2 linked regions of the Nitratidesulfovibrio vulgaris str. Hildenborough genome follow. The protein of the gene in region 1 interacts with the protein of each later gene in a pairwise test. Links are inferred from orthologs where the notes say so. Each region holds a gene or a part of one and is shown on either strand. Other genes may lie near its edges. The genes, in order: hflK and ftsH.

The links.
Region 2: the proteins of hflK (region 1) and ftsH interact in binary tests that used the Escherichia coli proteins (3 or more experiments, as listed by UniProt). The link is inferred for Nitratidesulfovibrio vulgaris str. Hildenborough from one-to-one orthologs.

The regions. Positions count from the first base shown.
Region 1 is NC_002937.3:755,641-762,649, forward strand. What follows is about bases 1,546-4,323. They hold hflK (FtsH protease activity modulator HflK), read right to left. Parts: upstream 3,599-4,323; coding sequence 2,492-3,598; downstream 1,546-2,491. Other genes in these bases: hflC (protease modulator HflC), read right to left, coding at 1,639-2,490; DVU_RS03250 (phosphomannomutase/phosphoglucomutase), read left to right, coding at 3,680-4,323. In the rest of the region: DVU_RS03230 (response regulator), read right to left, coding at 1-392; DVU_RS03235 (LexA family transcriptional regulator), read right to left, coding at 612-1,310; more of DVU_RS03250, read left to right, coding at 4,324-5,041; DVU_RS03255 (4Fe-4S binding protein), read left to right, coding at 5,101-5,613; DVU_RS03260 (aldehyde ferredoxin oxidoreductase N-terminal domain-containing protein), read left to right, coding at 5,603-7,009.
Region 2 is NC_002937.3:1,367,367-1,374,505, reverse strand. What follows is about bases 2,036-4,943. They hold ftsH (ATP-dependent zinc metalloprotease FtsH), read right to left. Parts: upstream 4,521-4,943; coding sequence 2,550-4,520; downstream 2,036-2,549. Other genes in these bases: folP (dihydropteroate synthase), read right to left, coding at 2,036-2,553. Also shown: DVU_RS06040 (CdaR family protein), read right to left, coding at 34-936; diadenylate cyclase CdaA, read right to left, coding at 938-1,684; more of folP, read right to left, coding at 1,693-2,035; DVU_RS06015 (type IV pilus biogenesis protein PilM), read left to right, coding at 5,626-7,139. UniProt on the Escherichia coli protein: Acts as a processive, ATP-dependent zinc metallopeptidase for both cytoplasmic and membrane proteins. Plays a role in the quality control of integral membrane proteins.

The sequences.
Region 1 (7,009 bases):
GCTTCGTCGATTTCGCGAACGGCCCTGTGCTTGAGCAGGGCGACCTCGATGGTGGAGTAGAGTTCGCGTTCGGCAAAGGGCTTGACAAGAAAGCCGAACGGCCCGGCTTTCATGGCCCTTGAGAGGGTCGCTTCGTCGGAGAAGGCGGTGAGAAAGACGACAGGAATGTCGAACTGGTTGGTGATGACATGGGCGGCGTCTACGCCGTCACCGCGCCGCAGGCGGATGTCCATCAGAACGAGGTCCGGCCTGAGACGCTTCGCCGCATCGATGGCTCCGTCTGCATCCGTCTCGACGGCAGGCACTATGTACCCAAGACCTTCGAGCGTGCGCCGTAGATCAAGTGCGACGATCTGTTCGTCGTCGACGACGATGATACGAAGATTCGGCATGTATCTCCGGTTCCGGGTTTCTTCGTGTATGCCCCGAAAAGGCTTCACATGCAAGGCGCGCCAAGGCCCGGAAAAGGCAGGAACGGCCCGGATTCCACGTGAGGGCTGGCGGTGAAGGGGCGATTGCCTCTGTGGTGCCGCCGGTGTTGCCAGCCCGGGTACGAAAAAAACGGGCGACCCTTGCGGGCCGCCCGAAACTGCTGTCTTGGAGCGAAAAGGTCAGATGCGCTGGAGCACCCACACGATACGCCCGAAGATACGGTCGGCGTGCTGGTCGATGGGCAGATACTGCTCGGGGTGGGTGGGATTCTCTGTCCGGAGGATGAACCGGGCATTGGCAGCATCGAGGAACACCCGCTTGATGGCGACACCCTCGAAGGGCATGAAGACGCCATAGAGTTCGCCCGAGACGATGTTCTTCTGGGTGGTGTCTATGCCGACGAAAGCACCCTTGCCGATGACGGGTTCCATGGCGCCTGCATCCACACGCACTATCTGCGTTCCGGGGGCGGCAAACGACTGGGGTACGGCAAGTTTGGCGATGGCCGTGAGCGGTTGCGAAACACCGTTCTCGTCGACAGCGCAGCCCATGGCGAACACAGTGGCGACACTGCTCTTGGCATCAGGGTCGCCGTAACGCGCGGGGTCTTCAAGCACGAGTCCGGCGACGGGGGCGTCGAGCGGTTCATACCCCTGGTCGGTACGCAGGTACATGGGGCCGGAGCCCTTCTTGAGCCAGTCAGGATTCAGCCCGAACTTCTCGAACAGTTTCATGTACCAGTCGGAGGGGACGGAGTTGCGTCGTTTGGCGTCTGATATGCTCGACTGGCGAATGTCGAGGACTTCCGCCAGCTCGACCTGCGTTCTGGTGTTCGTGGCGAGCTTGATGCGCTCAAAGACTTCATCGAACGTAGACAATGCTTTTCTCCGGGCGGCGAAGCCGGGCCTGGGGCCTGGGCATCGCCTCTGATCTGAGTGCTCTCGTCTGTAGGGTATCCTAGCTACCATTATAGACGAGTGCAACACTATTGTTGAAGAAGAGTACGCTCCGCGCTCCGGTTGCATGGAGCTAAAGGTCTTGCGTATGGCGTACTATGGCGAGCAAAAATCGGGCCACCAACGTGTCTTCGTGGAATCTCCAGCGAAGTGGCACGTATGGTGGCCCGATGTGTCACAATCGGAAGCCGATAGTGTCACACATGTTACATGTCTGTCTCGCTCATCTGTAACATGTCATGCGACACAATCAGGGGCGAATCGGCTTGAGCAGCGGGTCATCGGGGGTGAGCACGAACCGCGTACCCTCTTTCAGCGAGTTGCGCAGCGTCTCAAGCCCGCGCATGAACTCGAAGAACTCGGGTGCCTGACCGTAGGCGTTCGCGAAGGTGCGCGTCGCCACGGCGTCACCCTCACCACGGATGATCTCGGCCTTCTGGTTGGCTTCCGCCAGCAGTACGGCCCGCTCACGGTCGGCCAAGGAGCGGATCTTGGTCGACTCTTCCTGTCCTTCCGAGCGATATTGCTTGGCTTGCCGTTCGCGTTCGGCGCGCATGCGTCCGAAGATGGCGCGCTGGTTCTCGGCGGGCAGGTCGGTTCGCTTGATGCGCACGTCGATGACCTCCATGCCGTATTCGGACATGAGTTCAGAGGTGCGACGTGTCACTTCGGTCATGATCTCTGCACGCTTGGAGGCGACCACTTCGGTGAGGGTATGCCGTCCCACATGGACACGCAGCTGCGAGTAGACCATGTCGTCAAGGCGGGTCTGGGCACCGGGAATGGTCCGTACGGTGCGGTAGAAGGTCAGCGGGTCGGTGATGCGCCAGCGTGCGTAGTTGTCGAGTACGATGGCCTTCTTGTCGCTGGTGAGGGCCTCGGCGGAGCGGGCGTCATAATCGAGCATCCGTGCATCGAAGAAGATCACGTTCTGTATGAAGGGCAGCTTGAAGTGCAACCCCGGCCCGGAAACTTGTCCGACAGGTTCACCAAGTTGCAGTACGATGGCCTTCTGCGTCTGGTGCACGGTGTAGAAACTCTGCCCGCCGATGATGAACACGGCCAGCACGGCAATGAGGAGGGTGAGGCTCTTGCGGCTCATGCTAGTTGCCTCCCTTCGTACCGGTCTGTGGCGCGGGTGTGAGTCTGTCCAGCGGCAGATAGGGCAGGACACGGCCTGCGGTCTCGCGAGGCAGGATGATGCGCTCGACGCCGTTGCGCGAGAGAATCTCCTGCATGGTCTCGAAGTACAGGCGCTTGCGCGTCACGTCCTTGGCCGCGTTGTATTCCTTGAGCACGGCGATGAAGCGTTGGGCCTCGCCTTCGGCCTGTCGGGTGCGGGTCTCTCGGTAGCCTTCGGCCTGGTTGACGAGTTCAGCCGCCGCGCCACGGGTGCGGGGCAGGAGTTCGTTGCGGTAGGCTTCGGCCTCGTTGACGATGCGGCTCTTGTCCTCGCGGGCGGAGGCGACATCCTTGAAGGCGTCGATGACCTCCTTGGGCGGGTGCACGTCCTGCATCTGAACTGCGAGCACGCGGATGCCAACCTTGTATCGGTCGAGAATCTCCTGAAGCAGCGTCGTCGTTTCGTTCTGGATACGAAGCTTGCCGTCAGTGAGTGCCGCGTCGATGAGGCTGTTGCCGATGATCTCGCGCATGGCCGCCTCCGCGGCATTGCGGACTACGGCCGCCTGGTCGGTGACGTTGAAGAGGTACTCCACAGGGTCCTTGATCTGATACTGCACGCTGAACTGCACGTTGACGATGTTCTCGTCACCGGTCAGCATGGCGGCCTCTTCGGGGAAGACGCGTCCCTGTCCCTGCTGGAAGGTGGCGCCCTGCGTCGGCGAGCGGAATCCTATCTCCACCCGTTGCACCTGCGTCACCTTGGGCTTGTAGACCCGTTCAACAGGGAAGGGCAGGTGGTAGTGCGGGCCGGGGCCGACAGTACGGTCGTACTGTCCGAACCGGAGCACCACCCCTGCTTCGTCGGGGTTGATGATGTAGACACCGGAAAGAAGCCACAGGACGGCCACAGCCGCTGCGGCAAGTTTGCCGGTAGGAAACGGGAATTCGCGGAAGCGGCGGAACGAATCGCCAAGCTTCTCGAAGTCCGGCCCGGAGGGCGGAGGCGTATCGCCTTGGTCGCCGCCACCCCAGCCGCCCGTCTGCCGCTGCCGTTTTTCTTGCAGTTTGTCCCAATCCCAGTTCATAATACTGAAAAAATAGGGCAGTTGTTGCATCAGGTCAAGGCAAGACCTCGGCGCGGACTGCTTTATGGAGGATGAGCCATCATGAAGGCGTTATCGGCCCATGTGTTCAGGGCCTACGATATCAGAGGGATTGTCGACACCGATTTCGACCCGGAATGGGTCGAGAGACTCGGGAGGGCCTGCGGAACCTACTTTGTCTCGCACGGTCACGGGGCTGCCGTTGTGGGGTTCGATTGCCGCCACAGTTCGCCAGCCTACCACGACGCACTCGTGCGCGGCCTGCTGTCGACGGGGGTGGATGTGACCAGCGTGGGCATGGTGCCCACCCCGGTATTGTATTTCGCCGTGAAACACCTCGGGCGCAAGGCCGGGGTCATGATCACGGCAAGCCACAATCCATCGGAATACAACGGGTTCAAGGTCGTCGCCGGTGAGTCGACCATCCACGGCGAGGAGATTCGCCGCATATGGGAGGTCTTCGAGCGTGGCGAGTTCGCTTCGGGGCACGGCATCGGGTGTTCCCATGACATCGTGCCCTCCTACATCGAAGCCATCACCTCTGATGTGCACCCCGCGCGCAAGCTGAAGGTCGTTGTCGACGGAGGCAACGGTGCTGGCGGCGAGCTTTGCGTTGAAGTGCTGCGCAGGCTGGGTGTGGAGGTCGTGGCGCAATTCTGCGAACCCGATGGCGACTTCCCCAACCATCACCCCGACCCCGTGGTCGAGGCCAACATGACCGCGCTCATGGAACGCGTGCAGGTCGAACGCGCAGACCTCGGCATCGGTCTCGACGGCGATGCCGACAGGCTTGGTGCCGTAGACGGGATGGGGCGGCTGCTGAACGGTGACGAACTGCTTTCGCTCTATGCGCGCGAGATGCTGGCCCGTAGACCGGGCGAGACGGTCATCGCCGACGTCAAATGTTCGCATCGCCTTTTCGACGACATCGAGGCGCACGGCGGCAAGCCCATGATGTGGATCACAGGGCACTCCGTGGTCAAGGCGCGTATGCTCGAAGTCGGCGCACCGCTGGCGGGTGAGCTTTCGGGGCACATGTTCTTCGGCGACAGATGGTTCGGCTTCGACGACGCCATCTACGGGGCTGCCCGTCTCGTGGAACTGCTCGCAGCCAGTGACGTGCCCCTGACCGACCTGCCCGGCTGGCCGCCAAGCCACGCGACCCGTGAATTGCACCTGCCCTGTCCGGAGCACGCCAAGTTCGAAGTCGTGCGGAGGGCACAGGCCTATTTCCGTGAGCGATGCACCATCAACGACATCGACGGTGCGCGTGTGATCTTTCCCGATGGATGGGGCCTTGTGCGTGCCTCCAACACCCAGCCGGTGCTCGTGTTGCGTTTCGAGGCGCAGACGCCGGAACGTCTGGCCGAGATTCGCGCCTTCGTCGAAGAACCGTTGCGACGCTGGGTCGCGGAACTTTCATAGCATCGGGTGTGGTATCGTGTCCGACCGGATGAGTGCGGTCAGGACAAGGAGACTGTGACATGAAGATTCTCAAGGCGAACCGGATGGAGCGCTGTATCGGCTGCCATGCCTGTTCCCTCGCCTGTGCGCGGCTTGTGCACAAGCGTCTGTCGTGGGTGACGGCCGGAATCCGCATCACGTCGGCAGGCGGGCTTTCGACAGGGTTCGAGGCGCGCCTGTGTCTTGCCTGCGACCCCGCACCCTGTGCGCAGGCCTGCCCGACCGGTGCCTACGCGCAACGCAAGGGTGGCGGCGTGAAGGTCGACAGGTCGCTGTGCATCCGTTGCGGGCGTTGCGCCGAAGCCTGCCCGGTGGATGCCGTGCACATGGACGGTGAGACCGGCCTGCCCTACGTGTGCATCCACTGCGGGCGTTGTGTGGCCTTCTGCCCCCATGAATGTATCGAACTGGTCGACCAGCCCGTGGCCGATGCCGCATCGGACGAAGCGGGAAGGGAGACGGGTGACGACAAGGCCCTGCCGCGAAAGGCAGGGCTGGTGAATGACGCTTCGGAGGTGGGGCATGCCGATTGAAGGAACCGCCTCGCGCGTGCTGCATGTGGACCTTGAGTCGGGTGCCTCGCGTGTGCTGCTTTTCGAGGGACGCCCGCACCATCTCGGCGGCAGCGGGCTTGCCGCTGCACTGTATGACGCCTACGGGTTGCCGGAATCTCCGGCTTTCGACCCGCGGCAGCCGCTCATCTTCGCCATCGGACCGCTTTCGGGGTTCTTTCCCCTCATGAGCAAGGTCGTGTGCGGCTTCCGTTCGCCGTACACGGGAGAATGGGCCGAGAGTCACGCGGGGGGACGTCTTGCCCTGTCGCTGCGCTTCGCGGGATATGACGCGCTGATGATCACCGGACGGGCGCGAACGCTCTCATGTCTTGTCGTGGGGTCGCGTCGTCTCGAAATCCACGATGTCCACTACCTGCGCGGACAGGACGTGTTCACTTCCGGGAAGTATCTGCGTCGCTATGGCAAGGAGTCGTCAGGGCATCGTAGCACGGTGCGCATCGGGCCTGCGGGCGAGCGTGGTGTCACCTTCGCGTGCGCCAACGTCGACTCGTTCCGGCATTTCGGACGACTGGGCGCAGGTGCCGTCATGGGCGGCAAGAATCTCAAGGCGCTGGTCGTGACGGGCGACTCGGGCATCGAACTGCCTGAAGGGCGCGACTATCCGAAACTCTACAAGGAAGTGTACCAGTCGGTCACCGGTACCGACATGATGCAGAAGTACCACGACCTCGGCACTGCCGAGAACCTGCTGGTGCTCAATGAACTGAAGGCGTTGCCGTGGCGCAACCTGCAAGCCACGACAGACCCCGCCATCGACGGCATCTCTGGCGAACGGTTCGCGGAACAGCTTCTGCTGCGGCAGACCGCCTGCGCGGGCTGTCCGGTGGGGTGCATCCACATCGGGCTGCTGCGACAGCAGTTCGCCCGCGACCACGAGTTCCTCTACAAGCAGGTGTCATACGACTACGAACCCATCTTCGCGCAGGGTTCCATGCTGGGCCTGACCAACGCCTCCGACGTGCTTGCCCTGCTCGATGAGACGGAGAAACTCGGCCTTGACTGCATGAGCGCCGGTGTCGCACTGGCATGGGTGGCGGAGGCGTTCGAAAAGGGTGTCGTCACCGAGAAGGAGACGCTGGGCCCGGTGCACTTCGGCAACGTGGCCACGTTCGTCGCCGCGCTGCACCACCTTGCCAACGGAACCTCCGAATTCTGGCAGGCGTTGGGCAAGGGGGTGCTGTATGCCGCAGACATCTACGGCGGTGCCGACTTCGCCTGTGTCCTCGGTCAGGAGATGGCAGGCTATGCCACGGGCGAGGTGTATTTCGTCTCACAGGCCCTGGGGTTCAGGCATTCGCATCTCGACAGCGGCGGCTATGCCTACGACCAGTCCGCCAAGGACAAGGACGTGGAC
Region 2 (7,139 bases), 610 kb from region 1 along the record:
TGCCGAGGCCCCGCAGGGCAACGGGCAGATAGCCTATCTCTTCTGAATTGTCACCGTTACGGTGTCGGGGACGACCTCGTCCACGCGAACACCGTCGGGGGATACCGTATGCACCGGCAGGTGCAGCACTCCCGGTGCCACATCTTCCGGAAGTTCTATCCGGGCTTCGATACTCTTGAGCACCTCTGCGTCGGAAGCCTGCGACCGGGGCAATTCGGCCCTGATGGACACCTTGGCCGGGGCGACCTTGATGCGAAGCCCCTGTATGTCATCGAAGCGCACCTGCCGCGAAAGAACGACCTCACGTCGGGCGATGGTGACCCTGTAGGCAACCTGCAACTGCGCCGGGGTGCTTTCGACAAGTTCAGGAACGACCACAGGCACGTCCACGAGGACATCCCCAACGGTATCAGCCGGAGGAGGCGGAACCTCGGCGTGGAGTTTACGCAAGGCATCCACCACGCTTTCAGGCCCACGCACCCTGACCTTGGCAGGAGTGAACCGCAGCCCTTCGACCACCACGTCCGGCGCCACCGTCCCTGTCACACGCGCATCGACGGGGACTTCACGTTCTGCCACGCTATCGACCTCAAGCACCAGCCGGGATGGCGTCACCTCCACGACCTCGAAAGCTCGCGTGATGGGCAGTTTCTCGACTACGACCGGTACGATGGACGTTCCCTTCTTCAGTGTGGAAAGGTCTACGGCGTAGGTGAGACTCGCCTCATTGATGGACCGCATGAGTCCCTTGGGGCCACGCAGACGCACGGAGACTTTCTTGACGAGACCGTCGCGCACGATCAATCCCGCAGGCATCCCCTTGAATTCGACGCGCACTTCGATGAGCGTTTCGACACGCTCTTGTCCGGTAACCATGTACCACATCGTCACCGACATGACACAGGCCATGAGCATATACAGCCAGTTGGAGCGCATCCTACTTCTCCAGTATGTTGCGTAGCACGCGCTTGAGCCGCGTCGCATCGAGACTGGTCGTCAGCTTGCCACCCACGGCAACCGTGATGGCCCCCCGTTCTTCCGAGACGACGACGGCAACCGCGTCACTCTCTTCGGTGATGCCCAGCGCAGCGCGGTGGCGCGTGCCGAAGTCCTGCCGTTCGGTGACGGCGGCCAGCGGAAGTATGCAGGCGGCAGCGGCTATCTCCCGTCCGCGAATGATAACTGCCCCGTCATGAAGCGGGGTCTTCGGAAAAAAGATGGTGATGAGCAACTCGCGCGAGACCTGTGCCCCCAACTTCACGCCGCGTTCGAGCATGTCGCCGAGCGCCACATTGCGTTCGATGACGATGAGCGCTCCGATACGCCGCTGTGCAAGATACAGTGCCGCCCCGATGATTTCATTGAGATGCTCGTCTTCTGTGGAGCGTCGCCGCCGGAAACTTCGAGCCCCCATGTCCGTGAGTGCCTGCCGGATGTCTCTCTGGAAGAGCACGATGATGACGAGGAACAACGACCCGAGGAAGTTCTCAAGCAGCCAGCCGAGCGTGTAGAGGCCGAGTTCCCGCGAGACGAAGTAGACGACGACCAGCAGTAGCAGACCATAGATGGCTGAAACGGCACGGGTGTCCTTCACCAGCAGGATGACACGATAGAAGAGGACAGCCACGAGTGCCATATCGAGCAAGTCGCGCCAGCCCACGGTGACGGTATCGAACAGCAGCATGAATACTCCTAGACGGCGCCCATGGCAGCCACAAGGCGCAAGGTGTGCACCGTGGCGACAACGTCATGAACGCGGTGATACCGCACTCCGCGCCCGGCGAGAAGGGCTGTGGCCACCTGCGTCGCAGTGCCTCGCTCATGCGGGGCCAGACCAAGCAGCGCACCGAAGAGCGACTTGTTCGAAAGTCCCATGAATACGGGCCGCCCCAGGGTCGAAAAGCGCTCGATGTGACGCAGGATGTCGAAATTATGCTCCATCGTCTTGCCGAAGCCGATACCGGGGTCGAGCACAATATGCCCCTCCGGCAAGCCAGCAGCGGTGAGGGCTGCCATCTCCCGTTCGAAGAAGGCGAGGATGTCATCAACGACATCGGCATACGTGGGGGCATCCTGCATCGTGCCGGGCTTGCCCAGACTGTGCATCAGGACGTAGCCGGGGCGGTACTGTGCCACCACGTCACGCAGGGCAGGGTCGAAGGCACAGGCGGAAATATCGTTGATGATGTCCGCCCCCGCGTCGAGGACTGCCACGGCGGTTGCCGCCTTGTACGTGTCTACCGAAAGGGGTACGGGCAGGCCCGCAACGTCACGCAGACCTTTCAGACCGTCGACAACGGGCAGGACACGCGCGAGTTCTTCCTCAAGTGAGACCGGGGCGGCGTAGGGTCGAGACGACTCGGCCCCGATGTCCAGGATGTGCGCCCCATCGTCAACAAGTCTTCGACCATGTTGGACTGCGGCCTCGGTCGTCTCGTGCTGCCCCCCGTCGTAGAACGAATCGGGAGTGACGTTGACGATGCCATAAACGCAAAAAGGGGCAGGGCGAAACTCCCTGCCCCCCTTCAATATCCAGAGTCCGTCTGCGCTCATGCGCGGTCGTCCCTCTTTTCGGGTTCTTCAGCTTCGAGGGTGAACTCCTCGGCCGGGGTAGCGGCGTCTTCCGAAGCCTGCGGCGACTGCGCGGCCTTTGCCCCGTCCGTGGCGTTCCCTGCTGGCGGTGTCGTCCCGGAGTTTGCCGGGGCCCCGCCGTTTCCCCTTTCGGGAGGCAGCTTCTCGCCACGCATGAGGATGTCGATGTCATCACCACTGATGGTCTCGCGTTCCAGCAAGGCATTGGCGATGTCGTGCAGGGCAGTCAGGTTCTCTTCAAGCAGGGTGTGGCAACGCTGGCGAGCCTCTTCGATGATGCGCTTGACCTCGGCGTCGACCAGACGTGCCGTCTCCTCGCTGAAATTGCGCGAGTGGGCCCATTCACGCCCGATGAACACCTCTTCACCCTGTTCACCGATGGCCAGCGGGCCGATGGCCTCGCTCATGCCCCATTCGCAGACCATCTTGCGAGCCATCTTGGTGGCCCGATCGATATCGTTGCCTGCACCTGTGGTCACGTCTGAGAAGATGATCTCCTCCGCGACACGTCCGCCAAGCAGTACCACGAGGTTCCCCAGCAGGTAGTTGCGCGAATAGCCGTGCCTGTCGCCTTCCGGCAACTGCATGGTAACGCCAAGAGCCCTGCCGCGGGGGATGATGGTGACCTTGTGGATGGGGTCTGAACCGGGAATGAGCTTGGCAGCAAGGGCGTGACCGGCTTCATGGTAGGCCGTGATGCGCTTCTCTTCATCGCTCAGGATGAGGCTGCGACGCTCTTTGCCCATCAGGACCTTGTCCTTGGCGTACTCGAAATCCCCCATGTCCACGACGTCCTTGTTGAGCTTTGCAGCCTGCAACGCGGCTTCGTTGACGAGGTTCTCAAGGTCGGCACCGGAAAAGCCCGGGGTGCCCTTGGCGATGATCTCGAGGTTGACCCCGCTGGACAGCGGGGTGCGCCTGCCGTGCACTTCAAGGATGCGCTTGCGACCGCGCACGTCCGGTGTGGGCACGACCACCTGCCTGTCGAAACGACCGGGGCGCAGCAACGCCGGGTCGAGGACGTCGGGGCGGTTGGTGGCTGCGATGAGTATGACGCCCTCGTTGGATTCGAAGCCGTCCATCTCCACCAGCAGCTGGTTGAGAGTCTGCTCACGTTCGTCATGGCCGCCGCCAAGGCCAGCACCACGCTGACGACCGACTGCGTCGATTTCATCGATGAAGATGAGGCACGGCGCGTTCTTCTTGCCCTGCATGAACAGGTCGCGCACGCGCGAGGCGCCCACGCCCACGAACATCTCCACGAAGTCCGAACCGGAGATGGAGAAGAAGGGCACCCCTGCCTCACCGGCAACAGCCCGCGCCAGCAGCGTCTTGCCCGTACCGGGAGGACCGACAAGCAGCACACCCTTGGGGATGCGCCCGCCGAGGCGGGTGAACTTGCGTGGGTTGGACAGGAACTCGACGACCTCGCTGAGTTCCTCTTTTGCCTCATCGACACCGGCAACGTCCTCGAAAGTGACGCGTGCCGACTCCTGCGTGATCATGCGCGCACGAGAACGCCCGAACGACATGGCCTTGCCACCGCCGCCCTGCATCTGACGCATGAAGAAAATCCACACACCAATAAGAAGAAGCATGGGGAACCACGAAACGAGCAGCGTCATGTACCACGCGGCCTCTTCCTGCGGTTCTGCCTTGACTTCGATCTTCTTGTCGAGGAGGCGGCTTACCAGCGAGGGATCTTCGGGCGCAAATGTCTGGAAGGGTTTGCCTTCGGTGGTCTTGCCAGAGAGCTTCTGCCCCTGGATGGTGACCTCGACGACCTCGCCCTTCTCGACCCTTTGCAGGAACTCGCTATAGGTGACCCTCTGCTGCGTGCCCTGTGGTTGATTGAACAGGTTGAACAGAACGACCATCAACAGCGATATGGTCGCCCAGAGCACCAGGTTCCGCGAAAACTGGTTCAATGCGTGCCTCCGGATGGCTTGTGTTCTTTGTGAGCACCCTGCGGGTGTCGGTAGATACTAAGTCGCCTGTCACGGTTTGACAATGTTCTCGTGCAGGAAAAGCCTTTTTATGCCTGCGCACCACAGATGGGACGCCTGAAAAACCCTTCAGCGCACCCCACCGGCGACATCGCCCGCTTCTGCAACCATCTGCCACCCAACCATCAGCAACCGGCCCAGCAACTGTGCGCCCCCCCTGTCACGCCTTTTTTGCAACATTCTCACCCGACGCACTGCGAAGAGACATCATCTGTCCACGCTCACGAATCCTCCGGCAAGGAATGGCATCCGCACACAGAAGCGCTTCCCGCTTGAAATAATGCCCTCTTTGAGGTACATGTCCTTTTTCTGGAAGCGTTTTCTATCCGGTGATAGGCCCGGTCTTCAAAACCGGTGGTAGGTCGAGAGGTCTACGGTAGGTTCGACTCCTATACGCTTCCGCCAATAGCATACCAAGCCCGGCAACGGGCTTTTTTCATATCCGCATTCAGCCATCAGTCACGGTGTGTGATGTGAATGCCCCCGGCGAAAGGGCCTTCACCGCAATAACACAACGTTTTTTAACGACTTTCACATCTCTTCACATCTTGACTCGTTCAAACGGCAGCCCCACCACTAGCCGCAATCCCACAGCGACGTGGCAGAGTCGTTGTGGTCACATGGCCCCAGCCACGTCTTCGCCAAATCAACAGTTTCACAGTATACAAATGAAGTGTCGCTTCATTTTCATGCATGAACCTGCAGAAATAGCAGCCATCATAAAAAGTTATAATACTCTTGCATTCTCATAAAACTACGGCATATAGCTCAACCGCAGGCCATAGAAGCCCGACAAAAGCGCAGGGGGGGACTTTGCGCAAGGGTTTTATGTAAGACCTCACACGCAACCAAGCTACAGATTACGGACCTCTTGTGCTGTGGAGTGTCTTTGCCAACGCCATGCACGGCGGCGGCATCCACCTTGCCCATGCATCAGGTTCCGCCAACGCGACGTAATCCGTCTGCTTGAACCGCAGAAGTGCTCTCCCCCGCACCCGCGCTGATACACGAACTATCTGGATGGTGGATGATGGGTCTCAAAGCCGATGCAACCGCGACCGGGCGCCTTGTCGACATCATACGCAACGGCAGGGCCGGTCCTGCTGCGGCACGCCCGCAGAGCAGCCCCGCTGGCGGACTGTTTTCGCTCTTTGGCACCAACGGCCGTGACAGACGTACGATTGGCGTTGCATGGCGCAACCAGACCCTGTTCCTTGCCGAGACACGTCTTGGCAGTGCCACTCCTCCCGTACTGCAAGGGGTACAGGTCACCCCCATCCCGGCGGGGATGCGCCCCGGGGACGATACCTTCGCCGTATTCCTCCGCAAGCAGATTTCAGAGTTCTGCGGCACCATGCCAGACATAGACATCTGGACGGCCTTGCCTGACGAACAGGCAGAACAGTGGCACTTTCGCATCGCCAAGGTTCCCCCCAAAGAGCGTGATGAAGTCGCCTACTGGACAGCGAAGAAAGAACACGACTTCGATGAACGCCAGTCGGTGTTCGATTGCGTCATCGGAGACGAACTCATCGAACAGGGTGTGCCCAAGTTTCCAGTGTCTGCCACCATCGCCGGACGCGCCGCCCTGCACGACATGCGCAATATCATCCAGCGAACGGGCTTCGCCCTCAAGGGCGTCACCACGCGCGCAGCCGCCATGCAGAACCTGTTCAGTTCAGGCTGGGTCTCTGCCGGATGCGAGCAATACGCCGTTGTGCATATGGATGAAGACTGGACGCGCATCGACATCTACTCCGGCACTTCGGTGATGGTAAGCCGCGTCGTCAAGACAGGCTTTGCGAGCATCATCCGCGCCGTCGTCGAATCGTACATGCCGACCCCGGTCTTCGCGGATATGCCCCCGGCAGGGCAGGACGTGCCCGCCAACATCCCCGGCGAGGCGCAAGTCCGCGAACGTCTGCTCGAAGAGTCCATGGGTGACATGCAGTGCGCCGTCGCCACCCCGCTCACCCACAGTATCGACGCGCTTCACGAGCGCATCGCCCCTGCCATCGACCGTCTGCTGCGTCAGCTTGAACGCACCATGGGGCATTTCACCAACACTCTCGGCTACCCTCAGATTTCGAAGCTCTTCGTGGCCACCCCCGGTGGCTGCCTCCGCCCGCTTCTCGAGCAGTTTTCGCAATATCTGGGACTCCCCTGCGCAAGCCTGCACTCGTTGCGCGGTGCCATGACGCCGGGAGCGGAACTCGACCTCGCCAAGCTGCCCGCCGAACATCGCGAGACGGTGTGGGCGATAGGCCTCTCGCTCTCGCATGAAGGACGCACGCAGAACTGTGTGCACACCTTCCGCGAACGCCGTCAGGAAGACAAACGCCTGCGTCTGTGCCGCCACATCGCCATAGGCAGTGCCGTCGCCGTTGCGCTGACGGCGGTGTTCGCCTCCTACACGGGCACACAACTTGCGGCGGCGAAGCACAGACAGCAAGAGCTGCGCCAGAAGCTGGCAGCGTTCGGCGAGACCATGGACGAACAGAAGATGATGCTCGCCTCCGTGCAGGTCCAGTCGTTACGCAA